4 regions of the Thalassospira sp. NFXS8 genome follow, and region 3 is predicted to be linked to each of the others. Evidence: predicted binding sites of a transcription regulator. Region 3 holds the regulator's gene; each other region holds the start of a gene.
The links. Region 3 encodes PhoB, which activates phosphate uptake and scavenging genes when phosphate is short. Its sites were predicted from a motif close to TNTCATAAAACTGTCA; they were not measured.

Region 1 (7,627 bases), on a different contig from region 3:
ACGGCCCGAAACATGTATTTCGGGCCGTGTCGCATTAAAAACCGTTGCGAACGAAAGCGGCCTAGCCAAAACGCCCGGTAATATAATCGCGGGTGCGGGCTTCGCGCGGGTTGGTAAATAATTCGCGGGTCGGGCTGATTTCAACCAGATCGCCCAGATACATAAACGCCGTATAATCCGACGTGCGCGCCGCCTGCTGCATATTGTGGGTAACAATAATAATGGTGTAATCAGCCCGCAATTCCGAAATCAGTTCCTCGATTTTCATGGTTGAAATCGGATCAAGGGCCGATGCCGGTTCATCAAGCAACAAAACTTCGGGATTTAGCACCACAGAACGCGCAATACACAAACGTTGCTGCTGTCCACCGGAAAGACCGGTGCCGCTGGCGTGAAGTTTTTCCTTAACTTCATCCCACAGGGCTACTTTGCGCAGGCCCCATTCCACGCGGTCGTCCATTTCCGACTTGGACAGTTTTTCATACATCCGCACCGCGAATGCGATGTTTTCGTAAATCGACATCGGAAACGGTGTTGGCTTTTGAAATACCATGCCAACACGGGCCCTCAGATTATTCAAATCCTTGCCCGGTGCCAGAATGTTTTCACCATCCAGCAAAATTTCGCCACTTGCCGTTTGATTGGGGTAAAGCGAATAAATGCGGTTAAGGGTGCGCAACAACGTGGATTTACCACAGCCCGACGGCCCGATCAGCGCTGTCACACTGCGATCATGAAAATCGAGTGAGATCGAGTTCAGGGTTTTGTTTTTGCCATAATAAAAATCAAGATCACGCACACTAAGTTTGATCGGGGTAGGTTCCGCGACCGGGGCATGGGCAACAATATCATCGGGAAGAGCCTGAAACATGCTCATGATTAACCTTTCATCCTGCTTTTCGCAGCCAGCAAAGTCCGTGCAGCAATGGTCAGCCCCAGCACGGCAAGAGTAATAAGCAACGCCCCGGCCCAGGCGAGCGAGCGCCAGTCGTCATAGGGGCTCATGGCGAAGTTGAAAATCACCACTGGCAGATTTGCCATTGGCTGATTCATGTTGGTGCTCCAGAACTGGTTATTCAGCGAGGTAAACAAAAGCGGCGCTGTTTCCCCACTGATCCGGGCCACCGCAAGCAAGGCCCCGGTCATAAGACCCGGCCCGGCCGAGCGATAGGATACCTGCAAAATTACCCGCCAACGCGGAATACCAAGGGCGGCAGCTGCCTCGCGCAGGGTGTCGGGCACCAGAAGCAACATGTCTTCCGATGTGCGCACCACAACCGGCAAGGCGATAACCGCCAGCGCAATTGCCCCTGCATACCCCGAAAAATGACCCATTGGCACCACAACCAGTTCGTATACAAACAAACCGATCAAAATGGACGGGGCCGATAGCAAAATATCGTTGATAAACCGAACCACCGCCGAAATTTTGGCATAGCGGCCATATTCTGCCAGGTAAGTACCCACCAGCAAGCCAATGGGAATACCCAGAATGGTGGCAATTCCCACCATCATCAAAGACCCGAAAATGGCGTTTAACAATCCGCCATCCGATCCCGGTGGCGGGGTCATTTCGGTAAACAGTTTAATCGACAATGCCGAAAAACCCTGCCCGAACAACGACCATAAAATCCATGCCAGCACCGCAACCCCAAGGAAGGTTACGACATGGGACATGGCCATGTGGAATGTCGAAATGATACGGCGGCGCAGATACATGCGGCGCTGATAGGGCGAAGAAACCTGACGTTCGGTCGTGGGTTTGACCGGTGTTTGAACTGACATATCGTGTCCTTCCCGGCCTAGTGGCCTGATTGCTTTTTCAGGCGCAACAAAAACAGCCGTGCCACCGCCAGCACAATGAATGTAATGACAAACAGGGTAAGCCCCAGCGTCACCAAAGCAGATGAATGCAGTTTGGAATCCGCTTCGACAAATTCATTGGCAATCGAGGATGAAATCGTTGCCCCCGGCCCCATGATAGAGGCCGACAGGCGATGCGAGTTACCGATAACAAAGGTAACAGCCATGGTTTCGCCAAGTGCGCGCCCAAGCCCGAGCATGACAGCCCCGACCGTGCCCGCCCGGCAATAAGGCAGGACAATACGATGAACCACTTCCCAGCGCGTGCAGCCCAGGCCATAGGCCGATTCCTTAAGCACAGCGGGTACAGTGGTAAACACATCGCGCATCATCGCCGTGATAAACGGCACAATCATAATCGCCAGAATGATCCCGGCAGTCAGAATACCAATGCCCATGGGCGGGCTAGCAAAGACCGGGCCAATCACCGGAATAGGTGCCAGATTTGCCATCGTCCAGCGCTGGATCACGGTGCCAAATGTTGGCGCAAAAACAAACAGGCCCCACATGCCATAAATGATACTGGGGATAGCGGCGAGCATTTCAATCGCCACACCGACCGGCCGTGCAACCCAGACCGGGGCCAGTTCGGTTAAAAAAACTGCAATGCCAAAACTGACGGGCACGCCAATAACAAGGGCAATGATCGCTGTTATCAGGGTCTGTATAATGGCGGGAAGCGCACCATAAACATCCGTGACCGGGTTCCAGTCCGAACTGATGAAAAATGACAGTCCCTGACTTTTCAGAACCGGAAGACTGCCCATCACCAGAAATGCCAGAATGGCAACCAGCAAAAGCAGAACGAACATTGACAGCCCGAATGTCAGATTGTGAAAACCACGATCAAATCCGGGTCTGAACTGTTTTACCGACACCGCAATAAACCTGCTTGTTTAGGGAAAAATTATAACGACCTTAAAACACCAAATCCCGCCGCCGAGATCGTTCGGCGGCGGGTTGGTCAGGTAAGTTATGCAGCAAACTTACCAGATCTTTTTGCCATCGCTGCCTTTGACGTCGGCGGTCCAGGTCTTTTCAACCATGTCGACAACGCTTTCGGGCATCGAGACGTAATCAAGTTTATCGGCGATATCGCTGCCGTTTTTGAAAGACCAGTCAAAGAAGTCGAGAACGTCTTTGGCGGTTTTTGCATTGTCCTGGGATTTGTGAACCAGGATGAAAGAAGCGGCGGTAATCGGCCAGCTTTTGGCACCCGGCTGGTTGCCAAGGATCAGGTAATACCCCGGTGCATTTGCCCAGTCAGCATTTGCAGCGGCCGCAGCAAACGACGCGGCGGTCGGTGAAACGAACTCGCCGTCCTTGTTTTTCATCTGGGTGTAGGCAAGGTCATTTTGCAGGGCATAGGCATATTCAACATACCCGATCGAGCCATCGATCTGCTTGGTGTAGGAAGCAACACCTTCGTTGCCCTTGCCACCAACACCGACCGGCCACTGAACCGATTTGTTAACGCCGATGCTGTCTTTCCATTCCGGGCTGACAGCGGCAAGATAGTTGGTGAAGTTAAAGGTGGTGCCTGAACCGTCCGAACGTTCAACAACAGAAATGGCTTCTGACGGCAATTTCAGATCCGGGTTCAGATCAGCAATTGCCTTGTCGTCCCATTTGGTGATTTTGCCAAGATAGATGTCGGCAAGAACTGCGCCGCTAAGTTTAACATCGCCGCCCTTGATGCCTTTGATGTTCACAACCGGAACAACGCCACCCATGATCATCGGCCACTGAACCAGCCCGGCTTCGTCGAGTTCTTCTTTGGTCAACGGGGCGTCTGATGCGCCAAAATCAACGGTGCTGGCTTTAATCTGCTTGATGCCGCCGCCCGATCCGATCGACTGGTAGTTCATCTTCACACCGGTTTTTGCTTCATAGGCTTCGGCCCATTTGGCATATACCGGGTAAGGGAAGGTAGCACCGGCGCCCGAAATTTCAGTCGCCTGAGCCGAGGCAAATACACCGGCAGCCATCAAAAGAGCAGCACCACCCAGGATGCTTTTCTTAAAAGTCGTCAGCATGAGGTTCTCCCAATCACCGTATCGGCAAAATCAAAAAATCAGGAAGATCTGATGGTCAGCCTAATGCCCCCCCATCCGAACTTCTGGGATGAATTGTCGCCCCGGCATCATGTTTGCCGTTGCGATGGGCAGAACCTACACCCGGATTTTTCGATTTTTTCCTACAGTTTTGTGAAATCGTTCACACTGTCACAGATCCTTCTGTGAAACATCAAAACCTGTGGTTAAAAATTAATTCAACAATGAAAACAAAGCCAAGGCTAACATTTTCGCGAAAAACACGTAAAAACAGCCACTTGGTTATTGGCGTTTCAGCCTGTTTCCAAAACCAAAAGAAACGCCCACCACTGTGAAACAGATCACACTGATGGGCGTGGTTGTGGTTTTCAGGAACAGTTTTTGCGTAACCCAAACACCATCGTTGTCACAGTACGATGGTGACGGTTGATTATTCAGGCTGCAAATCAGACGGAATCCGGTACAGGTCGGCACCGGGAATGGCGTGTAAAAAACCGTTCGCGACAGAAATGTCGCCGGCGACATCAAGAATATGCCTTCGGGCCTGTGCCGGCGCGATTTCACCGTTCAAGACTTGCCGGTAAAGGGCCGAAATCGCCACCATGTCACACCGATGCGGCGACAACCGAAAAAGGCTAACCCCCATATCGTGTAGGTCAGCCATTTCGTCAGACAGTTCCAGATACGTTCCCGACAGCGTTTGCAAGCCATTCACGGCCAAAAAGGGCGCGCCGTCCAGCGTATCGACATTCATGCCATCAGGTGCATCCCCGCACACAAACCGGCACCCGTCTTTATGCAGACCATGCGCACGCGCAGAATAACAGCGCGCTGAAATGGCCAGGGGCACCCGGCCAAAAACCTGCATTTCGATTTCGGCCGGTCCGCGCGCCTTGCACAGGCTGGCAATAGAGGTTTGCGGCAATTCCCAGGGCATTGCCACGCGCACGGCCCCGCGCTCTACCATATAACGCAACGTACCTTCGTTATAGATATTCACATATGGCCCCACCATGTGCGGCCTGCCCCCTAAAATGCCAATGGCCGACAGATCATTGGCTTCAATCAGAACATCGGGCATGTCGGCCAGATCACGGATCAGGGCGACTTCACGGTCCCCCATCACCAGTGCCAGCGTGGACACCACCACCTGCTTGCCTGCGCGTTGCAGGCGTTCAATAATATCGGGCCAGTCATTATTAAAAAACGGCATTCGTTTTGCGCAAACAACCTCCCCGACATGCACCACATCCACGTCGGCCTCGTCGGCAATGCGGGCGTAAAAATCGCGCAGGATTTCGGGGCTCCAGTGAAACAAAACCGGCCCCATCACCAACCGCGGCGCTGTTGAGGGTGAAACCGATATATCAGGTGCTGTCAGATTTATTGAAATGCTCATTGCCAGTTCTTTCGATATGCACCGGTCGTGTCACTTTGGCCTTCGGTCATGTTCGACAATTTGCTATCTGCCATACGCTGCCCGGCGGCAATACGGTCCAGCGCGCGGCGAAAACTGCCAACCACCTGGGTAATGTACGCCTTGCCCCGTTGGCGCCCTTCAATTTTCAAGGCTGAGACGCCCGCAGCCGCCAGTTCGGGCAACATGCTGGTAACATCAAGGCTGGTGGGTTCCTCAAACAGGTAACCGGCCTTGCCCATGGCGCGAAACCGCCCCTTGCACAAGGTTGGATAACCCACCTTTTCCGAAGCCCCGTAAACATTGATGGTAAAATCGCCCAGGCGCGACACCGTGGCATCGTCGCGTTCTTCGTAATGCACATGATGGGCTGGCGAACACACACCATTCATATTGGGGCTTTCCCCTGTCGCATAAGACGACAGCGAACAACGCCCTTCTGCCATCACGCACATGCCCCCAAAGGCAAAAACTTCGGTTTCAACGCCGATCTGGCAGTTCAGGCTGGCGATTTCATCAAGCGATAACACACGTGGCAAGACCACACGCCGCACCCCGAATTCGCGATGATAAAACCGGATCGCTTCAACATTTGATGCCGATGCCTGCACCGATAAATGCAACCGCGCCTTTGGGTGACGATCACGCGCATAGCGCAGCAAACCGATATCGGCCAGAATAATCGCATCAACCCCGATCATGACAGCATCGTCAATCGCCCGGTGCCACAGGGCCTCGTTTCCGGCTTCGGGGTAAGTATTGCAAGCCAGATACACATGTGTGCCCCGGGAATGGGCAAAGGCGGTTTCGGCTTCCAGCTCGGCGCGGGAAAAATTTAACCCGGGAAAATTCCGGGCATTTGTTTCATCGCGAAAGCCGCAATAAACCACGTCGGCCCCGGCCTCCACCGCGGCACGCAAACTGGCGGGCGTTCCTGCCGGACATACAAGTTCCATCATATTGTCCCGTCCTGTTTCGGGTTGCTGGCATCCATCGCGGGGCTGGCAAAATCATCGATCATTGAATTGGCATATCCACCGCCGCCCATGCCCCCGTTTATGATCGCGTCCGCCTTTGCCAGCGTTGCTGAAGGTGCCTTTACCCGGCCCGGCTGACGACGGCGAATTTGCCCTTCGGCGCTGGCAAGGCGTTGCGAAAGATCATCTATCTGGCGCACCAGACCAGATTGCTGTTTATCCGCCGGCCCGGCAAAGGCATGGGCAAAACGGTGCATATCGCCATCCAGCCGGTGATATCCACGTTCGGCAAGGGCAAGGGCACGGCGGGCCAGCGGCCCCATCACGCCGAAACTTTCAATTATGGCGGCACGAACATTTATATTTTCGCCGTCCAGCGCGTTACGCAGGGCCACCACCACATCGGTGCGGCCTTCAATTTTCAACGTGCGGGAAAAAAACAGGGCATCGCCATCCGACGTGCCTTCCAGCAATTGCAGCAAAACCGGAAGCGGCCCCAAAATGGTGGCCTGTGCAGATGCCCGGTCGCGATCAGTAGCACGACGCAATACCGGTTTTACCGGGTCAAGCCGCATATAAAGATCGATGCCAAGATCAACCGGCGACACAATAATGCCCGCCGCTTCATCAGGCGATGCGCCTGTGCCACTGTCTGGTCGCAAACGATCAAACACCGCACCATGCCGGGCCTGCATGGTGGTTATGGCATGGGCCAAAACCCGGTCAATCAACCATCCCGGCAAACTTGCCGCAACTGGCCCTAACAACAAAAACGGCGTAAAAGCCGGACGCGCAACAGGCAACGGAGTTTCTCCGGTTACAGTGAAATCCGCCTCATCCTAAAACCGGGCACAAACCGCGCGTTGACTTCCATCAAATCATTGAAAAATATGATTTTTTATTATTTTAATTCCAGCAATATCCTGCGGAAAAATCGTTAAAGCTGAAATTCCTCGGCAATTTCGCGCGCGGCCTCGATCAGGGCATTCATCACCATCCGCACCCGGGGTGAACGGCGCATATCGGGGTGAACCACAATCCAGATGGGTTCACGGCTTTCGCCTTTTTCATCTTCGCGAACCAGGGTCAATCGCGGATCCGTATCGCCCAGATAGCGCGGCAACACGGCCACCCCCAACCCGGCCGCAACAAAAGACTGCACAGAAGCCGTATCATTGGCCCGCAGGCGGCACACAATATTGCGCCCTAACGAACGACGTGCCCATTCCGTCTTCGCCAGGTCATAGGAGGTATCGTCATATCCGCATAATTCCCAGTTTTCTTCGGGGACCGTTGCAACATAATCATGCGCGCCA
Region 2 (7,627 bases), on a different contig from region 3:
CCAAAAACAGCCACAAACAGCAATGCCCAGATGATGGTATTCACCGAACGCGACGAAACCAGAATGAACCGGCCCAGCCACAGCGTTGCCTTGTTGGGGGTGGTGTTTTGCGCCGCGATCAGGGCGATGGGCAACGACAGAAAGACAGCAAAGAACGTGGCAATCGTTGCGATGTTGACTGTTTCCAGAAGAGTCCAGGCAATATCCTTCCAGCCGTCAAGCGAGGGCGGAAACATGCGGGCAAACAAATCACCCATCTGCATGGGGGCATCCCATAGCCATGGCCAGATAATGTTAATGGTTGAAAGTGACCAGACAAGAGCCAGGGCGACCAGCCCGGTCATGGCAAAGCGGGTCCAGCGTTCTTTCGACGTATATCGGGACCATTCGCGCAGTGCGATGGCATCCGGCCCGGATTTTTGCGTGGTAGCTACCATAGGTTCCTCCGGATCCGGCCGCTGATGGCCTCGCTGACAAGAATGACGCCAATGATGCACAGCGTAATTGCCAGGGCGAAATCATAGTCGTATCGCCCGAACGCATTGAGAAGCGTTGACCCGATGCCACCGGCCCCGACAATGCCGACAATGGCCGATGCACGCAGGTTGCTATCAAGCTGATAGATTGAAAGGCCGATCTGGCGGGGCATGATTTGCGGGATCACGGCATAAAGCAGAGTAACAAAAGTGGCACCCCCGGCGGCCTTGATGGCCTCGACCTGGCCCCAGTCGATTTCCTCGATCCGTTCGGCCAGCATTTTGGCGACAAAACCGATGGAATAGATTGTCAGTGTTAAAATACCGGCCAGCGGGCCAAACCCGACAGCCTTGACAAAGATAATGGCGACGATCACCGGGTGAAAGCTGCGGGCGACAATGATAGTGCCGCGCCCGATGATATAAAGCCAGCGCGGGGCAATATTCCGTGCCGAGGCAAAAGCAATGGGCACAGACAAACCCAACCCCAGCAGGGTCGAGACAATGGCGATTTTGATGCTTTCCATAAAGCCGTCAAACAGTAGTTCGCCGCGGATAAAACTGGGCGGGAAAGCGCCCTTGAAAATACGGATCGCACGGGGAACACCTTGCTGAATGCGCTCCCAGTCGAAAGGCAGGCTGGTCAGTGCCCACCAGATATAGGCCGCAGTTCCGATAATCAGCGCCCAGCGCAACACCGGGTTGGCGATAAAGGACGGTTTTTTCCAGGTGCGGCCCGTTGTGGTTTCAACGGTGCTGTTCATCTTGCCGCTACCTCGCGCAAATGGGTGCTGCTTTCTGCACCGCCGCGTTCCTCGGCGGGGACACCGGCATAGATTTCATCCATGGCGTCATTGTTCAGATCGGCGGGGACGCCGTCAAATGTGATGCGGCCAAACCGCATGCCGACGATGCGCTGGGTATATTCCTTGGCTTCGTTAACGTTATGAATGTTGATCAGAACCGGCAGGTGCAGCTCGGATGCCAGGGCGCGCAGCAATTCCATAATCTGTTTTGATGTTTTCGGGTCGAGCGAGGCGGTTGGTTCATCGGCGAGCAGAATTTCGGGTTCCTGCATCAGGGCGCGCACCACGCCCACACGCTGGCGTTCCCCGCCCGAAAGCTCGTCGGCACGTTTGTTGGCGTAATGGGCAATGCCGACACGTTCCATCAAATGGAATGCACGGTCGATATCCTGTTGGGGATAGTTACGTGTCATGGCGCGCCAGGCGGGCAAATACCCCAGGCGGCCAGACTGCACATTTTCCATCACCGTCAGGCGGTTGATCAGGTTAAAGCCCTGAAAAACCATGCCAATACGGCGGCGTGCCAGGCGCAGGGCCTTGCCCTCAAGTTTGGTCAGTTCGGTGCCGTTCAGCTCGATCGAACCTGATGACGGTTCCACCAGTTTGTTGATACAGCGCAGCAGCGTACTTTTACCCGCACCCGATGCGCCAATGATGGCAACAACACTTTCGCCAGGGACTTCAAGGTTCAGGTTTTTCAACACTGCCTTTTCATCACCATAACGTTTTACAAGTTCCTTGATACGCAGCATTGCGTTTCCCCGGTAAAATCAACCTGGCCGGGGCCCAAAAGGACCCCGGTAACATCAGGCCGGTATAAAAAGGCAAAGATTATTTCAGGTTGTCCGGGGTGTATTTAACCCCGTTGGCGGCCTGGATTTCGCGAATGACATCCCAGTCTTCCTTGTAGGTAACCGGAATGAATTTCGACACACCCTTAAATTCTTCACCAAGGGCTGTGCCCTTCATATCGAAGGTAAAGAAGGCTTCCTTGATCTTTTCGATCAGTTCGGGTTTCAGGTTGTAGGCATAGTTGAACGAAGTTGTCGGGAAAGGTTTGCTTTCGTAAATGATCTTGACTTCATTGGGGTCATACAGGCCGCGCTGAACCATGCGTTCAACCACTTCGGATGCCACAGGGGCGGCATCATAGTCGCCGGCAACGACCCCCAGGATCGACTGGTCGTGCGACCCGGAATAAACAACTTCATAATCCTTTTCCGGAACTATGCCCTTGGCTGGCAGCAAGGCGCGCGGGGCAAGGTTACCTGAATTTGACGTGGGCGAGGTATGGGCAACACGTTTGCCTTTCAAATCGGCAAGCGTGTTAATGCCGCTATCCACGCGGGTATATAATTGCAGCGTGTAACCAAAACGCCCGTCATCCCCACCCATCAGGGCAAAGGGAACCGCACCGGCAAGGTTAACCGCAAACGGGGTTGGCCCGGTTGAAAAACCCGCAACATGCAAGCGGCCACTGCGCATCGCTTCAACTTCGGCCGAGTTTGATTGTACGGCAAAGAATTGCACATCCTTGCCGGTTACTTTTTCCATATGTTCCAGAAACGGCTTCCAGATATCGGCGTAAACCGCCGGGTCTTCGACCGGGGTATATGCGAAAACCAGCGTGTCGGGGTCTTCCTGCTGGTCTGCGGCAGGGGCATCAGCCACAAGATCGCCGTCCATATCGCAATACATCGGGTCAAGATCGCCATGCGCAATGCAATCATCGGCGGCGCGTGCCGTGCCGGTGTGGGTCATCATGCCCATCATGCCCATCATGCCAAGTGCAGCCAGCATGAGGGTTATTTTTGATGTTTCTGTTTTTTTCGGATGTGAAAACATTTTCGTGGAGCCTTTCTTCCCTGTAACGCTTGAATTATGCCGTCGTAAAGTGGTTTTGTTGGCATTATTGTTGTTTTTCCCAACATTATAGAGCGTTAAAAAGTTTGGAAAGCAACATAAAACTGTCACAAACAGTTACAAAAACAACTGCTAATATCCATAAAATCCCCGAAGTCAGGCCAGTTATTGGAAGGATTGGCATTTGCGTATCGGAAAAAAAGAACGACAGAGCCGCATTCTGCAGGAATTGCAAATTCATCCCCATGTGCGAGTTGCCACATTGGCCGAACGATTCGATGTGGCGACGGAAACCATCCGGCGTGATCTGGATGCATTGGGACGTGCCGGGTTGGTGATGCGCCAGTTTGGCGGGGCATCGGCAAAACCAATGGGGCATCAGCCCGATTTGGCCCAACGCCAGTTAGGGGCGGTTGCGGGCATTGGCCGCATTGGTGCGCAAGCCGGTAAAATGGTGCAACCCGGCGAGGTTATCATGATTGATGCCGGCTCCACCGTAACCCGGATTGCCCCTTATCTGAGCAGTGATAACCCGGGCCAGCATCGAACCATTTTGACCAATTGTTATGCGGTGGCGCATGGCATGGGCGAACAGGCCGCGATCGACGATGTAATTTTGTGTCCAGGGCAGTTTGACCCGCGTGAAAATGCGGTTTACGGGCATGATACGGTCGATTTTTTGCGCCGCTTTCATGCCAACCGGGCCTTTATCGGCGCATCGGGCCTGTCATCGCACGGGTTTAGCGATGTAAACCGCAAGGCGGTGGCGGTTAAACGTGCCATGATGGAACGTTCGGACGAAACATGGCTGTTGGTGGATCATACCAAATTTGAACAGCGATATCTGGAAAGTATTGGTCCGTTTAGCACCCTGTGTGGCGTGATTACAGATCAGGCCCCGCCGGAAAATTTACGCGAAAAACTGGCCCGTGCCGGTGTCGAGGTGATTGTGGCCGATCCCGAAGCCGGGCTTTCCGATATTCGTATTGTTGTCTAGATCAGTTTCTTTCTCCGTCGTCTTTCCTTTTCTCCCCTTGCTCTCCTTTTCTTTCCGCCTTCTGTTGGGCATTTCCTGCCTGTTTCGGTCCCGTCTTTTATCTTTTCCGCTGCATAATATTGGTCCGGTTTGCTTTTTTTCACCTTGTCAGCTTTGCGCTGACGAAGAAACTCACCCATATTCGCAAACAGTATCGCATATGCCGCCGGGTTCCCGCCCCGGTCAGTATCTATTCTGACACGGAGGATTTATATCGTGACTGATCACGCTACAACGCGCACCGAACAAGACACCATGGGCGAAATTGACGTACCCGCCGACCGTTATTGGGGCGCGCAGACCCAGCGCTCGCGTGAAAACTTTCGCATTGGCGGAGAAACAATGCCCGAAGCCCTGATCAGGGCCTTTGGCTTGCAAAAGCTGGCGGCGGCCCGCACCAATAGGGTATTAGGCAATCTTGAACCCAAAATCGCCGATGCCATTCAGGCAGCCGCGCGTGAAGTGGCCGACGGCAAATTGTCCGATCATTTTCCGTTGGTGGTGTGGCAAACCGGCAGCGGCACGCAAACCAACATGAATGCCAACGAGGTTATTGCCAACCGGGCGTGCGAATATATGGGGGCGCCGCTGGGCAAGCGCGAACCGGTTCATCCTAACGACCATGTTAATCGTGGCCAGTCATCCAATGACAGCTTTCCGACCGCCATGCACATTGCTGCGGTGGTTGAAATTGAAGAACGGCTAAAACCGGCCCTGCGTCATTTGCGTGAAACGCTGGATGCCAAAAGCCGGGCCTTTGAAAACATCGTTAAAATTGGCCGGACCCATATGCAGGATGCCGTGCCCCTGACTTTGGGGCAGGAATTTTCCGGTTACACCATGCAGATCGAATTGGGGCTGGAGCGGATTGAAGATGCGCTTAAACGTCTGTCCAAACTGGCACAGGGCGGCACGGCCCTTGGCACCGGGCTTAATGCGCCCGACGGTTTTGACGAACAGTTCGCCCGCGAAATCAGCAGCCTGACCGGGCTGAATTTTGAAACCGCCGCCAACAAGTTTGAAGCCCTGGCCGCGCATGATGCCTGCGTTGAAATGTCGGGCGTGATGAATGTGCTGGCCGCATCATTGATGAAAATTGGCAATGATATTCGGTTGCTGGGCTCCGGGCCGCGGTGCGGGCTGGGCGAATTGATATTGCCTGCTAACGAGCCGGGATCGTCAATTATGCCCGGCAAGGTTAACCCGACCCAGGCCGAAGCCCTGACCATGGTCTGCGCGCAGGTGATGGGCAATCATGTCACGGTAACAGTGGCGGGGTCTAACGGGCACCTTGATCTGAATGTGTTCAAACCGGTCATTATCTATAACCTTTTGCAATCCATTCGTCTGCTTGCCGATGCATCCGTCAGCTTTGCCGATCATTGCATTGTGGGGTTGGAAGCCGATCAGGAAAAGATCGATCTTTATGTTGAACAAAGCCTGATGCTGGTAACTGCCCTGGCTCCGCATATTGGTTATGATAACGCCGCTGCCGTTGCCAAAAAGGCGCATAAGGACCGGTCCAGCCTGAAAGAAGCCTGCCTTGCGCTTGGTTTTCTTGACGGGGATAAATTTGACGAACTTGTCCGGGCTCGCGATATGATCTGATGTGCCTTGCTGCGGCACCGGTTTTAACGACATTTGGCCGGGCGTTTGACGCCCGGTCAATTTACCGGGGGTAAGCAGCCCTAAGCATGGTCGGAACGATGACCCTGTGAAAGGGCATGATGGTTGCCAGATAGGCCCGGCCAAAAAGGTTGTGGCGCTTTGTCAGGGTTATGGCACGGATCAATGTCTGATCATTGGCAATATGTTCAATTTCAATCACCAGCCTGAAATCAAGATGCCGGTCATCCAGGCCCAGCGTAATCGATGTATCGGTGCGGTCAATCACCGGGAAAATGCCAATAATGTTCGGGTTGTCGCTGTCATTTGCGCCCGATTTCAAACCAAGCGGACTTACCAAAAGGTCACGCAACCGCATCAGGTGAATAATCCAGTCCGGCCTCGACATCATGATTTTTTGTGCGGCATTCTCAGGTGTGATGCCGTGCTCCGACGTTGTGATTGTGAAGGCATCGGCCCAGTCGGCAGTTGGAAAGGATATATGAGGCAAGGATACCGGAACAGCAGCTGCATTTGACACGTGGTGATCCTTTTTCGAACGTCCAGAGACATAAATATTGCCATCATGCCCGGAACATACCGAGTGACGGAATTGTCGTATCAGCTGATTTCGGGTGTATCAAGAACATGTTAAGTGCCGGGATGTTGCAGCATCAGACGATCCGTTCGGGGTGATTTGTTAAAATACGTGATCAATATGGGCCGGGCCGGGTTTTCCTCGGCCCGGTTTGATATATAACATTGCCGATTGAACAGCGATTGGGCATATCATCCTGTATGGCAGCAAAATATTCCGCATTTTTGCCGTATCCTGCCACGGTGGTTTCTGCGCCGATGGCACGATTACGCCGCACCTTTAACGGTGTTCAAGGCTCCCTGCGAACTGGTTTGCGGGTGTGGGGGCTGATTTTTGTTGTCATTCTGGCATCCCTGACCCAGGCGGGTGTGCCGCTTGCGTTGCATGGGGCCGGTGGAAGCGGGCCCGGGTCGTTTCAGGCCAGGTCCGACATTATCTATATCTGCACCGGAAGTGGTATTCAGCCGGTTCGCCTTGGGCCGGTAAAGGCTGGCAGCACGAATGTTGCAGGTGGTGTTGCGGCGTCATCATCTTCGCTGGCGAGCGATGATAATATCGTTGTTAATGCCAATGCTGCGACCACTGGTTCGGCTGGCAAAGCCGCACCTTCCCATGCTTTTTGTGCCCATTGTGCTTTTTGCCATGCCATCCCGGCGCTGGCAGCGGGCTTTATATATTCCCATCCGGTTTTGCAAACCCGGTTTGCCCCTGTTCCGGCGGGGCAGGAGGCAGGCTTTATTCTGGCCGTTGTCGGGTTTGCGCCGCGTGGTCCCCCGGTTTTCATCTGATCGATTAATTCGGCGGCGTTTTATTTTCAATCAGAGAAATGGACCAGATCATGTTTAACAGGTTTTTGGGAATTGCCACGATGGTGGCAGGGATTGCAGTTGCGCTTCCGGCATTTGCCGGTGACATCACAATCAGCGATGCGTGGGCCAAGGAATCCATTGGTCGTGTGCCAAACGGGGCGGCTTTTTTTGTCATTCATAATGATGGGGGCGCAGACAAAATTGTTGGCGCGACCTCGGATCTGGCTGATCGCACCGAACTGCATACACATATCATGGAAAATAACGTGATGAAGATGCGCCGGGTCGAGGGCGGGGTTGATGTGCCTGCCAACGGCGAGCTGGCCTTCAAACCCGGCAGCTATCATGTGATGATGCTGGATTTGCACGAACCGTTAAAGGCCGGGCAGCATGTTGCCCTGACCTTGCAGTTTGAAAAGGCCGGGGAGGTGCCG
Region 3 (7,627 bases):
CATGGAAGAATATGTTGCGCAGTTCACTGCCGACAAAGCCTGGGGCCCGGAAGGCTACCTTGCTGACCGTGGTTTGATCCCGATGGATGACGCCGAGCGTGAACAGGTTCGCGAAGCTGCGAAAAACCTGACCCCGCTGAGCATGTAATCGCATTAAGACCGGTGGCAGCCCATCCGGGGTTGCCGCCGGTTTCTTTGTTTTAAAATTGTTTTTTTATTATTACTTTGCCCACCCGCTCTGAGTGCATCGACCGGGTTTCCGGTTTTTTCAGGCAAATGGAATAACACAATGTCCCTGACCTTTTTGTTGCTGGCGGTTGCGTTGCTTTGTGCGCTCTCTTTCGTCTTTGGACGGCAGAGAGCGATTGCACTTTCAGGCGGCCGTTTTAGCAACCTGCATTCCCTGCCAATCCACTATGGCACCTACACTGCTTTGTGGTGTGGTCTGCCGGCGCTGGCGTTGCTGATTGTCTGGTATGCCCTGCAAGGCCCGGTGACCGAGGCCCTGATCATCAATGACCTGCCGGTCGAAATTACATCCGATACCGGCAAGCTGTCATTGGCATTAAATGCAATTTCACTGATTGCAGCCGACAACGGCCAACATCTTAATGTCGCCCCCGAAGTGGTTGAAGCCGGTAATCGCCTAGCCCTTTTGCATACCATTTCCAATACGGCGTTGATTGTTGTTCTGTTGTGCGTAGCACTGGTCGGGCTGGGTTTGTCCTATCGCCGGATTGTTGCCGACATGCGGGCACGCAACAATGTCGAACGGATCGTGCGTTATCTGATGATCGGCTGTTCGGCCATTGCCATTCTTTCGACCGTTGGCATTGTGTTTTCGCTGATGTTTGAAGCCTTGCATTTCTTTAGCAAGGTCAATCCGCTTGAATTCCTGTTTGGTCTGGAATGGAGCCCGCAAACCGCAATCCGCGCCGATCAGGTCGCATCCGATGGCTCGTTTGGCATGATCCCGCTTTTTGCCGGAACCTTGCTGATCACGTTTATCGCCATGCTGGTGGCCGTGCCGGTCGGCTTGTTTTCGGCGATTTATATGGGCGAATACGCATCGCCAACTTTCCGTGCCTGGGCAAAACCGGCGCTGGAAATTCTGGCAGGCGTGCCCACGGTGGTTTACGGCTTTTTTGCCGCCCTTACCGTGGCACCATTTCTGCGCGATACTGGTTCGGTGCTTGGTTTAAGTGTCAGTTCAGAAAGTGCGCTGGCCGCCGGTCTGGTCATGGGGGTCATGATCATTCCATTTGTTTCCTCGCTGTCTGACGACGTGATGTCCCAGGTGCCGCAATCCTTGCGTGATGGTTCCTATGGGCTGGGGGCAACCAAATCCGAAACCATTCGCCACGTTATTTTCCCGGCGGCCTTGCCCGGTATTGTCGGGGCCATCCTGCTGGCAGTATCCCGGGCGATTGGCGAAACCATGATTGTGGTGATGGCGGCGGGCCTTGCGGCCAACCTTACCGCCAATCCCTTGCAGGCAGTAACGACGGTAACGGTGCAAATTGTTACCTTGCTCGTGGGTGACCAGGAATTTGACAGTGCAAAAACCCTGTCAGCCTTCGCACTTGGTCTGGTTCTTTTCCTTGTGACCCTGGGGTTGAACGTGTTCGCCCTGAAGGTTGTGCAGAAGTATCGCGAGAAATATGACTGATATGGCATCATTGATGGAAGATCGCGCTGCCACTACGGACGCCGCCAACCTGCGCAAGCCGGTTGACTGGGACAGTGCCGACATTTCGCGCAGTATCAAAAAACGCTATGCCGCCGAGCGCCGGTTCAAGACCTATGGTCTGACCGCGATCATGCTGGCACTGGCCGCGTTGGTGATGCTGGGATATTCGATCATATCAAAGGGCTACAGCGCCTTTGTTCAAACCTATGTCCAGATCGAGGTTACCTTTGATCCGGCGGTGATTGACCCCGAAGGCAACCGTGACCCGGCTGTTATCGGACGTGCCAATTATGATGGTCTGATCAAGGAAGCCCTTCGCGCCCGTTTCCCCGAGGTCACATCGCGCTCGGAAAAACGTAAACTTTACGACATCGTTTCAAGTGGTGCGTCTTATGATCTGCGCGAGCGGGTTCTTGATACCCCGTCGCTGATCGGGCAAACGCGCAAGGTCTGGCTTATTTCCGGTGATGATTTTGATATGCTCAACAAGGGCTATATCAGTGCCGACACCAACGAAGCCAGCCGACGCCTTGATGATGACCAGATCGGCTGGTTCCAGGCCCTTCAAAACGGCGATGCCATTGAAAAGCGGTTTCACACCCGGTTTTTTACCAATGGTGACTCCCGTGAACCTGAATTGGCCGGGATCTGGGGCGCTGCTGTTGGCTCGTTCTATACGTTGATCGTAACCTTGCTTTTATCTTTCCCGATCGGGGTGGCGGCGGCAATTTACCTTGAAGAATTTGCCCCGAAAAACCGCCTGACCCAGATTATTGAAGTCAATATCAACAATCTCGCGGCTGTTCCTTCCATCGTGTTTGGTCTGCTGGGGCTGGAACTTTATCTTAACGTGATGCATTTGCCGCGTTCGGCCCCGGTTGTTGGTGGTTTGACCCTGGCATTGATGACATTGCCAACCATCATCATTGCCGCGCGTGCCGCGATCAAGGCTGTACCGCCCTCTATTCGCCAGGCGGCCCTTGGCCTTGGGGCGTCACCCGTGCAAACGGTTAGCCACCATGTTTTGCCGCTTGCCATGCCGGGCATTCTGACCGGTACCATCATCGGGATGGCTCAGGCACTGGGCGAAACCGCCCCGCTTTTGATGATCGGGATGGTGGCCTTTATTGTTGATATTCCCGGCAGTGCAATGGATGCGGCAACGGTGTTGCCTGTGCAGATTTACCTGTGGGCAGACAGCCCGGAACGCGCCTTTGTCGAAAAAACCTCGGCGGCGATTATGGTGTTGCTGGCCTTCCTGATCCTGATGAACGGGTTGGCTGTGTTATTGCGCAAGAAATTTGAACGGAAGTGGTAAAATGGCTGTTGTAACGACTGATGCAATGACGAACGCACCGCAAACGCGGGGTAATTCGAAAATGGCGGCCCGCGACCTGAACCTGTTTTATGGCGACGCGCAGGCACTTTATAATGTTGACCTTGATGTTGTTGAACGCGAAGTCACCGCGCTGATCGGCCCGTCGGGCTGTGGTAAATCGACGTTTTTGCGGTGCCTGAACCGCATGAACGACACCATTGATGGCGTGTCCATCAACGGCAAGGTTACTCTTGATGACCGCGATATCTACGACAAGGTTATTGATGTGGTGCAGTTGCGTGCCCGCATCGGCATGGTGTTTCAAAAACCGAACCCGTTTCCAAAATCGATTTTCGATAACGTGGCCTATGGCCCGCGTATTCATGGTCTGGTCAATTCCCGCGATGAACTTGACGAAATCGTCATGACTTCGCTGGAAAAGGCTGGCCTGCTTAAAGAAGTCAAAGACCGTTTGGCATCGCCTGCCACCGGTCTTTCCGGGGGGCAGCAGCAACGCCTGTGCATTGCCCGTGCCGTTGCGGTCAGCCCCGAAGTTATTTTGATGGATGAACCCTGTTCCGCGCTTGATCCGATCGCGACCGCCAAGGTCGAGGAACTGATCGACGAGCTGCGTTCGAACTACACAATTGTCATCGTCACTCACTCCATGCAGCAGGCCGCGCGTGTGTCGCAGCGCACGGCTTTTTTCCACCTGGGTAAACTGGTGGAAGTCGGCGAAACGGACCAAATTTTTACCAACCCGCGAGACGAACGCACCAAAGGCTATATCACTGGGCGCTTCGGCTAAGCCGGGCAGGAGGTAATACGATGAGAAAAGAAGAAAGCCATATCGTCAGTTCATTTGACGATGAACTGACACGGTTGAACAATATCATTTCGCAAATGGGCGGTTTGGCCGAAAGCCAGCTGATTTCGGCCATTCGCGCCATTTCAAAACGCGATTCCGAACTGGCCGAACAGGTCATTGTTTCGGACCTGCGGATTGATAAGCTAGAACAGGAAGTGCAGGATTTTGCTGTACGTGTTCTGGCCCTGCGTCAGCCGATGGCCGATGATTTGCGACAGGTCGTTACGGCATTGAAACTGTCGAACGATCTCGAACGCATTGGCGATCTGGCCAAGAACATTGCCAAACGCGCACAGGTTCTTAACCAGATGGCGCCGATCCGCCCGGTTCAGGTTATTCCCAACATGGCGCGCCTGGCCCAGGAAATCATCAAGGACGTTCTGGACGCCTATATCGAAAACGATGCCGAAAAGGCCCAGCGCGTTTGGGCGCGGGACCAGGAAGTGGACGATATGTACAATTCGCTGTTCCGCGAATTGCTGACCTATATGATGGAAGATCCGCGCAACATTACCGCATCGACCCATCTTTTGTTCATTGCCAAAAACATTGAACGTATTGGCGATCATGCCACCAACATCGCTGAAACGATCTATTACCGGATCAAGGGTGAAGATTTGCCCGTTGATGGCCGTCCGAAAAATGACGCTGCCAATTTTGCTGTGATTGAACCCAACGAGGCAGGGGAATAACAGGATGGATCCTACGGTTCTTATTGTCGAGGATGAAGCCGCCATCGTTACGATGTTGCGCTATAACCTTGAACGCGAAGGCATGAATGTTGTCGAAGCCGGTGATGGCGACGAAGCCTTGAAAATCATGGCTGAAACCCATGTTGATCTGGTTTTGCTCGACTGGATGTTGCCGGTCATGTCGGGGATCGAGGTGTGCCGCCAGATCCGCCGGAAACCGGAAAGCCGGGATTTGCCGGTGATTATGGTGACCGCACGCGGCGAAGAAGGCGACCGTATTCGTGGCCTTGATACCGGTGCCGATGACTACGTGACCAAGCCCTTTGCCATTGGCGAATTGCTGGCCCGTATCCGTGCGCTTTTGCGTCGGTCGGGTCCGGCGCAACCACAGGGGCAGTTGATCTATTCTGATATCGAAATGGATTTGGCCGCGCACCGGGTTAACCGCAGTGGCAAACCGATCCATCTGGGGCCGACAGAATTTCGCCTGTTGCGGTATTTTCTGGAACATCCGGGGCGGGTTTTCTCGCGCGAACAGTTACTTAACGCCGTTTGGGGGCCGAATATCTATGTCGAAACCCGCACGGTAGATGTGCATATTCGCCGTCTGCGCAAAGCATTGAACGATGTTAAAGGCACCAAGGACGTTATTCGGACTGTTCGTGCGGCGGGCTATGCCCTTGACGATGATGCCGCTGCGTAACCGGCATTTTTATTTAAGTAAATTGTGACAGAATTTCGCAATTTACACTGAAATTACAAGGCCCTGTCACATGACAGGGCCTTGTTTTATACAATATTGAAATATTGTCGCCCTTCGTTATGGCTTTTCGCCGGACAGGGGGGCGGAAGCGGTGGTTTTGGCCGTCGCCGTTGCGGGTGCCGTAGATGGCGCACTGATCGGTTTTGTGGCGCTGCCGGGTGAATGTGATGGCGCGCGTGGTGCCAGTTCGTTCATCAGCAGCATGTCGGCACGGCGGAATTTGGCAATTTCGGTATCAATTTCATCCTGGGGGACATCGCAGGCTGATAATACATGGTCTGACAGGCGCAGGCCGGTTTCCAACACTTCGGGGATGGCGGCATTGGCACCGCTGCGGGCCAATGCGCCGATATGGGAAATGTCCTGGGCGCGGGCGAAAATTTTTAAATGCGGGTAATGCTGGCGCAGCAAGGCCACGGTTTTTTCGGTTTCATGCGGGGTGCCCATGGCAACGGCGGCCACATGGGCTTGATCGGTATGGGCCGCCCGAAAACTTTCCGGACGCGAGCCATCGGCAAAATAAACCGGTAATCCTTCGGCACGGCCCCGTGCAACTTGCTGGGCGTCGGATTCCAGCACGATAAAGGGAATATTCCGGGTTTTTAACAAACGCGCCAAAACGCGGCCAACGCGGCCACAGCCAATAATCAGCACATGATGTTCAACCCCTTCGGTGTGGCTTTCAATTTCACCAAGCTGGTCGGTTTCGCGCGGGTGCAGGATATCTTCCAGCTTTTTGCCCAGGCTGATCAGGCTGGGTGTTACGGCCATGGAAATGGCAACAATCGGCACAAGAATGGCGGCAAGATCGGGTGTGATGGCACCGTTTTGGGCGGCCAGTGTAAACATGACAAAGGCAAATTCGCCGCCGCCCGCAAGCCCCATTGCAATGCGGATCGAAACGGCACGGTCAAACCGTGTTGCCAGCGACAGTACAAACAGGATTGCGGCCTTGATCAACAGCAGGGCCGCCACGCCCAAAATCACCGTGATCGCGTGATTGTAAACCACCCCGATATCGACCGACATGCCAACTGACATGAAAAACAGCGATAGAAACACCCCGCGAAACGGGGCAATGTCGGCTTCGATCTGGTGGCGAAATTCGGTTTCGGCCAACATGACGCCGGCAATAAACGCGCCCAGCGCCATGGAAAGACCTGCCATTTCGGTCAGGGTGCTGGCAGCCAGCACCGCAAACAGGGTGCCAATGGCAAACAGTTCGGGGTTGTGCAGGGCGGCAATGGCGCGAAACATCGGACGTAATAAATACCGCCCCGCCAGCAATAAAAGGGCAACCGCACCAAACCCGGCCAGAATACTGACCCACGGGCTGGTGGTACTGGTGGTGTTGCCCGCCGCCTGCACCATGATCAAAAACGGTCCGACCGACACGTCTTGCAACAGCAAAACCGCCAATGCAGCCCGGCCAAAACGGGTATGTAACTGACGTTCATCGGATAATTGCTTAAGAATGATTGCCGTTGATGACAGGGCCAGCGCGCCAGCAATGACCAACGCCGCGGGCAGGGGTAAATCAATGGCCACCAGGGCGATAAAGCCGACGCCCAGCGTCACCAGAATTTGCAATACGCCAAGGGCGGCAAATTTGCCGCCAATCACGCGCAACCGTTCGCGCGACAGCTCCAGCCCGATCATGAACAGCAAGAACACCACGCCCAGTTCGGCAACGGTGGAAATATCCCTGTTGCTGGGAATAAGCCCCAATCCGAAAGGGCCGATCACCAACCCGCCCACCAGAAACCCGATAATCGAATTGGCCCGCAAACGCTGGGCAAGGGGCACTGCAATCACGGCAGCGCTTAAAATCAGGAACAGCTCGAACAGCACATTGCTATGAGGCATGAATGATCTTCCAGGGTCGTTAAATTCGCGGCCAGTCAACAAACGGTCCCGGTTGCGTGCAGCATAGCAAAACGGGGTGAAAAAACGATGTAAATCTGGTTTTTACGGTGTGTGTTTGCGTGGGAAAGTTGCTTTTAGGCATGGGTTTATAAAGGTTTTCAAGATGGTTTTACGATGTCGGCGGGGCATTGCGCCCGATATTGTCCAGGTTCTGGTTCGGCATTTTCAAGTGTTGGTCGGCGATGTTTCAATTTCAATGAGCGGGGCTGGAAAACCGGTTTCTGGCAGGAGAAAAAGGTCACATTCCGTTTGACGCATTGTGTTTTTAAAGATGTGCCATATGTAATGTCACATTCAGGCGGCGATCGGCTGTGTTTTAGGTAACAACACGATAATACAGGGCTGGTCAGTTATGCCTGCGATCCGCTAT
Region 4 (7,627 bases), on a different contig from region 3:
AAGGGGCTGATGATTTTGCTGAAGACAAGTTGAAAGCCCAGTTCAAGAACAGCTTCCCGCAGGAAGCCCTTGATAATATCAAATGGTATCCGCCGGTTCCTGCCGGTCTGGAAACCCTTGAAGGTAAAGCACTGGACCGGGTCAAAGCTGCCCAGTAACATTTGATAAAAATGGCATCTCCGATAATGTTCGGAGGTGCCATATTTGTTTATAAACAAAAAGATACGATCAATTTCGTATCTATATAATTAATAATATCCAGGATAAGTTCGGGGTAAGCATGGCCGACCAGTTTGATTTGGAATGCCGCGATGTTGTTAAAAAATTTGGCCAGTTTACGGCTGTGGATCAGGTTTCACTGACCATTCCGCAAGGGTCTTTTTTTTCCATTCTGGGACCAAGCGGCTGCGGTAAAACAACTCTTTTGCGTATGTTGGCAGGGTTTATCGAACCAACGGCGGGCGATATCCTGATTAAGGGAAAATCGGTGCTGGGTGTTGCGCCTAACCGGCGCCCGGTCAATATGGTGTTTCAACATCTGGCCCTGTTCCCGATGATGAATGTTGCACAAAACGTTGCCTATGGATTGCGTCGGCGCGGGGTGGACCGCGCCACTATTGACAAAAAGGTTGCTGAAACCCTGGCCCGTGTAGGTTTGCCCGATTCCGGGCAAAAACAGATCAGCCAACTATCGGGCGGCCAGAAACAACGTATCGCCATTGCGCGTTGTCTGGTACTTGAACCGGCTGTTTTGTTGCTTGATGAACCGCTAGGCGCACTTGATTTGAAATTGCGCGAGCATATGAAAGTCGAGCTAAAACAGCTTCAGCACGAAATTGGCACCACCTTTGTTTATATTACCCATGATCAGTCTGAAGCCCTGGTAATGTCCGATCAGGTTGCGGTGATGAATGCGGGCCGGTTTGAACAGGTTGGCACCCCGCAGGAGCTGTATTATCAGCCTGACACGCCATTCGTTGCCGGGTTTGTCGGCGAAAGCAATCGCTGGCAAGGGACGTTTGAAACTGTTGCAGATGGCAAGGCAATTATTCGCCTTGATAGTGGTGGTGTTATTTATACCGACCCCACGCAAGTCACCAACCCTGACCAGGTTGCGGGACAACGGATGGATGTTTTTGTTCGGCCCGAGGCCATCACCATTGCAGCCAAGGGCCAGGGGCCCGTCGCAACATCAGGTCTTAATGCGATGCAGGGCCGGGTTGAAAACCTGTTATTTAATGGCGCTGCCAGCAGTGTCCAGTTACGCGAAACCACAACCGGACACGAAATGAACGTGGCCTTGCCGCAAACCGGGGCGTTCGCAGGATTGCGCAATGGCGATGAACTGGATTTAAGCTGGAGTGCTAGCCAGACAAAATGCTTCCCGAACACGAAAGCGGCCCAGGCGGATGTAAGCGGCGAGGCAGTCGCATGAAGAACGCATCGGGTTCTGTTGCTGGCGGCGGCTTGAAACTGGGCGTGTTGCTGATGGCGACGCCCTTGCTGCTGTGGCTGCTATTGCTGGTGATATTACCGCATCTTGATTTGCTGATGGTGTCGTTACGCGAACGTATTTCGTATGGCAAATATGCGTTTAGTTTTACCAATTATATCGAGTTTTTTACCGAACCACTTTATTGGAACACCTATGTCCGTACCGCGACCATGTCGATTTTGGCAACCGCGCTGACATTGGTAATCGGTTTTCCGATTTCCTATTATATTGCAAAGGTGATGCGGGGCAGGGGCAAAAGCGTTTTGTTTCTGATGTGCCTGATCCCGTTCTGGGTCAGCGAACTGGTGCGTACCTTTGGCTGGATGATTTTGCTGCGCGAAAGCGGCGTTATCAGCCATTTCTTACAGTGGGCCGGGCTGGTCGATGGTCCCGTCGAAATGCTGTATAACGATGTCACCATTATGGTGGGGCTGGTTTATACATCAATGCTGTTTATGGTGGTGCCGCTGGTATCTGTTCTTGACAGTCTGGACGACAGCCTGATCGAGGCCGGTTACGATCTGGGCGGTAACGCCTTTACCGTCACCCGCGATATTGTCATTCCCCACGCCATGCCCGGTATTGCATCAGGCTGTATTGTTGTTTTCATGCTGACACTTGGCAATTATCTGACGCCAAACCTTCTGGGCGGCAAAAGCAGCCTGTGGTTTACCGAACAAATTTATACCCAGTTCATCACCCGGTTTAACTGGGAATCAGGGTCGGCTTTCGGGTTTTTATTGCTGGTATTGTCGTCGCTGATTGTTTGGTTGGGATTAAAGCTTAGCCGTCAAACATTATCCGATACCGTCGGCTAGGAGGCCATCATGATACCTTCCATTCCGCAATCGCGTTATGCCAAGGGCCTTTATGGTGCCTATGTAACGTTGTTTTTCATCTATCTGGCGGCACCGTTGGTCGTTGTCGGTGTGTTTGCCTTTAACGATAGCCTGTTTCCCTCAATGCCGTGGGAAGGGGCGACGCTGGCGTGGTTTTTTGGCGATACGGCGCCCTATATCGGTATTTTCCACGATAGCGCGTTGTTGCGGAGTATCGGCACATCGGCCTTTGTTGCGGTATGGGTGACGCTGTTATCGGTCACCGTTGGTACCTGCAATGCATTTTTGTTCGAGCGCGCCCGCTTTCCGGGCAAAAACCTGCTGTATATGCTGGCTATTTCACCGCTGGTTATTCCCGGTGTGATTTTAGGGATTTCGATTCTGGTGTTTTCCAACGCCATTGCCAATGGTGTTGAAGAAGCGATTGGCTGGGATCTGGACTTTTTACGACCCGGACTGTTTCTGGTTATAATTGGCCAGTTTGCGTTCATCACCACAATCACGACTCTGGTGATATCCGCTCGCCTGCGCAAATTTGACATTACGCTGGAGGAAGCAGCCCTTAACCTTGGCGCAAGCCGGGCGGACGCCATTCGCACCGTCACCATTCCCTATTTGAAACCGGCCCTGATTGGGGCTGCGATTGTTTCGTTTCTGATGTCATTTGAAAATTTCAACACCACCCTGATGCTGGTGGGGTCGGATGCCCCTTTGACAATTGCGATGTTTGACCGTCTAAAACAAGGATCGACCCCCGCGCTAAACGCCCTGTCACTTTTGTTAATGGTGGTTTCAGGTGGCCTTGCCTTGATATCGGTTTTTGCCCAGCGCGACCGTAGTTCCAAATAGGCATTGTGGTAATTGGCTTTCCGATGCGTTGTTTCAAGCCAATTAATCAAATGCAAATGTCAAAGGGTGTTAACCAGAACCGGTTAACACCCTTCGTCTTTTTGGTCTGGCGCAACCTTGTCTTTATCATGCCATCAAGGCGTTTTCTCTTGCGCTTTAAATGGTGCAATTTCAGCCAAAACCTTTACGACGTGCGAGTGGTGAACAAGCAAAAAGGTTCAGTGGTTTTCATTTGTCGATTCGATTGAAAAACGCTTTTATTTATAATTCAAAAACTAAATTCAACTCTTGAGTGTGAAATATTACCATTTATTTGCTAAATGCGGCATATTTACTGATATTTCAGATTGATGACATTTTTAAATCATTAAATTTAAGCGGTTGACGTTCAATTTTAAAATTTATTCGACCTTTTTTATTGTTCATATGAAAATAAATTGTGACTTTTTTTATGAAAATGAACCTTATTTTTGTCCTAAATAGAAGTTTCCGAAAACTGTCATTTGAGTGAATTGCCATCGCATTGGATAAACATGCGTGTTGTTTGGGCTGCGAACAGGGCAGCCAAAGCGAGCGATTTTTTTATTTGGGAGATTACGGAATCATGTTTCGCAAAACGCTGATGGCGGCTGCAGCGTTGCTTGCAATGGCAAATACTGCCAGTGCAGCAACCGAAATTACCTGGTGGCACGCAATGGACGGCGCCCTTGGTGATGTTGTTAACCATATTGCCGACGATTTTAACAAGAGCCAGTCCGAATTTAAGGTCGTTCCGATCAACAAGGGTGGCTACGAAGATACAATGACAGCTGGCATCGCAGCATTCCGCGCGAAAAACCAGCCCAACATCATTCAGATCTTTGATGCCGGTGCTGCCACCATTATCAATGCCAAGGGTGCTGTTTATCCGGTGCAGGACTTGCTGGAAAAATATGGCTCGAAATTTGACATCAATGATTACATCCCCGGTGTTCGATATTTCTATGCGGATTCCAAGGGTAAAATGATCGGCATGCCGTTCAACAGCTCGACCCCGCTTCTGTATTTCAATAAAGACGCGCTTGCCAAAGCAGGCATCCAAAACCCGCCGAAAACCTGGCAGGAATTTGAAGAAATAGCACCGAAGCTCAAGGCTGCCGGTTACGAAGGCTTTGCTGAATCGCATAGCCCCTGGATCTTTTTTGAAAACTTCATGTCCCGTCATAACCTTCAGATGGCAACCGCCAATAACGGTTACGACAGCACCGACGTCAAAATCCTTTACAACAATGATGACCTGAAAAATCATTGGAAAAAAATGAAGGAATGGAAAGACGAAGGTTATTTTGGTTATTACGGTCGCGCCTGGGGTGCAAACCAGGATGCCTTCCTTCAGCAGAAAGCGGCGATGTGGCTGGGCTCGTCAGGCTCGTTCGGTGGTTTGCGAAAAAGTGCGACCTTTGATTTTGGTACATCCACCCTTCCTTACTGGAAAGGTGTTGGCGATGCCCCGAAAAGCACCTTTATCGGTGGTGCATCCCTGTTTGCGTTCTCGGGTCATTCCGATGAAGAAAATAAAGGCGTTGCTGAATTCTTTGAATTCCTGACCAAACCGGAAACCCAGTATTACTGGCACAAGGAAACCGGTTACGTTCCGATCACCACGGCTGCTTATGAACTGGCCAAAAAGGACGGGTATTATAAAGAAAGCCCGGATGCCGAAGTTGGCATTCAGCAGCTTTCCGAAGAAGGCGGCGAATGGACCAAAGGTTATCGTCTTGGCTTCTACGTTCAGATCCGCGAAGTGATCTATAACGAAGTCGACAAAATGATGAATGGCGAAGAAACCATTGATCAGGCTTTTGACGTGATCGAAACCGAAGGTAACAAGCTGCTGGGTCGTTTTCACGATACCTATAGCAACTAATTTATCCTGCGGGGCAGGGCGGCATTTTATAGCCGCCCTGTTTTTTTGTTTTCCTGTTTGCGTCAGGCCGGGATCCGTTATGAAACGCGTTCAATTCGGGCATAGCCCGGTACCCTATCTTTTTGTGGCACCTCAAATCATAATTATTGCCATATTTTTTCTTTGGCCGGCCGCCCAGGCGGTCCACCAGTCCTTTTTGCTGGAAGACGCCTTTGGCATGTCTTCGCAATTTGTCTGGTTTCGGAATTTTGAAGATGTTTTATCCAGTCCCAGCTGGTTGAAATCGGCCGGTTTTACTGTTGTTTTCTCGACGCTGGTTGCTGTTTTATCAATTGCGATTTCGTTATTTTTAGCAGTACGCGCCGACGAAGTTATTCGGGGGGCCAAGGTTTACAAAACCTTGTTGATGTGGGGCTATGCGGTTGCGCCACCGGTCGCCGGTCTTTTGGGCATCATGCTGTTTAACCCGTTGATGGGCGATCTTTACATCCTGCTTAACAAGATGGGTCTGGATTTTAACCATATTCAGAACGGCAATGACGCCACCTTTGTCGTGGTGCTGATTGCGGTGTGGAAACAGGTTAGCGTCAATTTCATATTCTTTTTGTCGGGTCTCCAAGGCATTCCAAAGTCAGTCACCGAGGCGGCAACGCTGGACTGCAAAAGTCCCGAACGCCGTTTCTGGACCATTACGTTTCCGCTTTTGGCACCTACCACATTTTTCCTGATGGTCATTAATCTGACCTACGCCTTCTTTGAAACTTTCGGAATTATCGATGTGTCAACAAAGGGTGCACCGGGCGGGGCAACGGCAACGCTTGTTTACAAGGTTTACGTGGATGGTTTCCTGGGGGCGGATATGGGGGGCAGCTCAGCGCAATCTGTACTGTTGATGATCATGGTCAGCGTTTTGACCGTGTTCCAGTTCCGCTTCATTGAACGCAAAGTTCACTATTAACAGGGGGTATCGTTATGTATCAGTCAAAATGGCGGTCCCTGACCAACCATGTGATCCTGATTTTAGGCTCGCTTTTCATGATCATGCCGGTCTGGATTGCCTTTGCGTCCTCGACCCATACACGCGAATTTCTATTTCAGAACGGGTTGCAATTTTTGCCCGGTGGGCATTTTTTCGAAAATTACGGCAAAATCCTGTTTGACCAAAGTGCGACCAAAGGCCGGGTCACTGCGCTGCAAATGCTGTTTAACAGCATGGTTCTGGGGCTGGGTTTTGCCATTGGCAAGGTCATTATTTCCATGATGGCGGCCTATGCTATCGTCTATTTCCGCTTTCGCCTGGCGATGCCGTTATTCTGGGTGATTTTCGCCACCTTGTTGCTGCCGCTTGAGGTTCGCATTGTACCGTCTTACGAAGTGGTGGCAAAACTGGGCCTGCTTAACAGCTATACCGGTTTGATTCTACCGCTTATTGCATCGGCCACCGGCACGTTTTTCTTTCGTCAGTTTTATCGTTCAGTGCCCGACGAATTGCTTGAAGCGGCCCGTCTGGACGGGGCAGGGCCGTGGCGGTTTTTCATCGACATTCTGGTGCCGCTGTCCGTCACCATGATCGCGGCGATCTTTATCATCATGTTTGTGGTTGGCTGGAACCAGTATCTATGGCCGCTTTTGATGACCACCGATGATCAGCTTTATACCATCGTGATCGGCATTAAGCAGGTTTACAATTCGCTTTATGAAGGCGGGCAAATTCCGCAATTTCCAAAGGCTTTTGCCTTAACGATCATGGCTTCCATTCCGCCGGTTCTGGTGGTGGTGATATTCCAGCGCATGTTTGTCCGGGGGCTGGTTGAAACTGAAAAATGATATTTATCTCAAAAGACTAAACCAACCTTTTAAACAAAACATATCAGTCCCGGTGACGACAGGATAACAAGATGGCAACGTTAAATCTAAAGCAGGTCGAAAAAACCTACGCCAATGGCTACAAGGCAATTCACGGTATTAATCTTGAAATTTCCGACGGTGAGTTTGCTGTTCTGGTCGGGCCGTCGGGGTGTGGCAAATCAACCTTGCTGCGCATGATTGCCGGGCTTGAAACCATTTCGGATGGTGAAATTTTAATTGGCGACCGGGTTGTAAACACCGTGGCCCCGGCTGATCGCGATATTGCGATGGTGTTTCAGAACTATGCGCTTTATCCGCATATGTCGAACTATGCCAATATGGCCTATGGCCTTAAAAACCGGGGTTATAACAAGGACGAAATTGATCGCCGCGTACGCGAAGCAGGCACCATTTTGCAGCTAACAGAATTACTGGATCGCAAACCCCGGCAATTATCGGGTGGGCAGCGCCAGCGCGTTGCCATGGGACGGGCAATTGTGCGTGAACCAAAGGCATTTTTGTTTGATGAACCTTTATCAAACCTTGATGCCAAATTACGTGTCGACATGCGACTGGAAATTAAAAACCTGCAACAACGCCTTGGTACTACATCGGTTTATGTTACCCATGATCAGGTCGAAGCCATGACATTGGCAGATCGGCTAATTGTGATGAATGGCGGGGTGGCTG

Region 1: a site for PhoB is predicted at 4,061-4,076, ahead of pstS (phosphate ABC transporter substrate-binding protein PstS). Genes of this name have one in related genera too.
Region 2: a site for PhoB is predicted at 3,240-3,255, ahead of phnD (phosphate/phosphite/phosphonate ABC transporter substrate-binding protein). Genes of this name have one in related genera too.
Region 4: a site for PhoB is predicted at 3,670-3,685, ahead of ugpB (sn-glycerol-3-phosphate ABC transporter substrate-binding protein UgpB). Genes of this name have one in related genera too.

The regions. Positions count from the first base shown of each region.
Region 1 is NZ_JAGEMF010000001.1:1,119,965-1,127,591, forward strand. Features, by position in the region: gene pstB (phosphate ABC transporter ATP-binding protein PstB) at 62-877, opposite strand; gene pstA (phosphate ABC transporter permease PstA) at 880-1,785, opposite strand; gene pstC (phosphate ABC transporter permease subunit PstC) at 1,803-2,741, opposite strand; gene pstS (phosphate ABC transporter substrate-binding protein PstS) at 2,850-3,899, opposite strand; gene ubiV (ubiquinone anaerobic biosynthesis protein UbiV) at 4,348-5,316, opposite strand; gene ubiU (ubiquinone anaerobic biosynthesis protein UbiU) at 5,313-6,290, opposite strand; gene ubiT (ubiquinone anaerobic biosynthesis accessory factor UbiT) at 6,290-7,114, opposite strand; gene J4E05_RS05160 (LysR family transcriptional regulator) at 7,249-7,627, opposite strand, start outside.
Region 2 is NZ_JAGEMF010000001.1:1,569,246-1,576,872, reverse strand. Features, by position in the region: gene phnE (phosphonate ABC transporter, permease protein PhnE) at 1-437, opposite strand, end outside; gene phnE (phosphonate ABC transporter, permease protein PhnE) at 431-1,240, opposite strand; gene phnC (phosphonate ABC transporter ATP-binding protein) at 1,237-2,034, opposite strand; gene phnD (phosphate/phosphite/phosphonate ABC transporter substrate-binding protein) at 2,114-3,082, opposite strand; gene J4E05_RS07165 (DeoR/GlpR family DNA-binding transcription regulator) at 3,330-4,142, shown strand; gene fumC (class II fumarate hydratase) at 4,398-5,789, shown strand; gene J4E05_RS07155 (DUF2867 domain-containing protein) at 5,851-6,327, opposite strand; gene J4E05_RS07150 (hypothetical protein) at 6,585-7,172, shown strand; gene J4E05_RS07145 (copper chaperone PCu(A)C) at 7,223-7,627, shown strand, end outside.
Region 3 is NZ_JAGEMF010000002.1:771,882-779,508, forward strand. Features, by position in the region: gene J4E05_RS12670 (PstS family phosphate ABC transporter substrate-binding protein) at 1-148, shown strand, start outside; gene pstC (phosphate ABC transporter permease subunit PstC) at 290-1,669, shown strand; gene pstA (phosphate ABC transporter permease PstA) at 1,662-3,008, shown strand; gene pstB (phosphate ABC transporter ATP-binding protein PstB) at 3,010-3,816, shown strand; gene phoU (phosphate signaling complex protein PhoU) at 3,837-4,568, shown strand; gene phoB (phosphate regulon transcriptional regulator PhoB) at 4,573-5,271, shown strand; gene J4E05_RS12700 (cation:proton antiporter domain-containing protein) at 5,389-7,197, opposite strand.
Region 4 is NZ_JAGEMF010000001.1:337,956-345,582, reverse strand. Features, by position in the region: gene J4E05_RS01580 (extracellular solute-binding protein) at 1-158, shown strand, start outside; gene J4E05_RS01575 (ABC transporter ATP-binding protein) at 281-1,435, shown strand; gene J4E05_RS01570 (ABC transporter permease) at 1,432-2,313, shown strand; gene J4E05_RS01565 (ABC transporter permease) at 2,323-3,183, shown strand; gene ugpB (sn-glycerol-3-phosphate ABC transporter substrate-binding protein UgpB) at 3,788-5,089, shown strand; gene J4E05_RS01555 (ABC transporter permease subunit) at 5,169-6,047, shown strand; gene ugpE (sn-glycerol-3-phosphate ABC transporter permease UgpE) at 6,062-6,916, shown strand; gene J4E05_RS01545 (sn-glycerol-3-phosphate import ATP-binding protein UgpC) at 6,988-7,627, shown strand, end outside.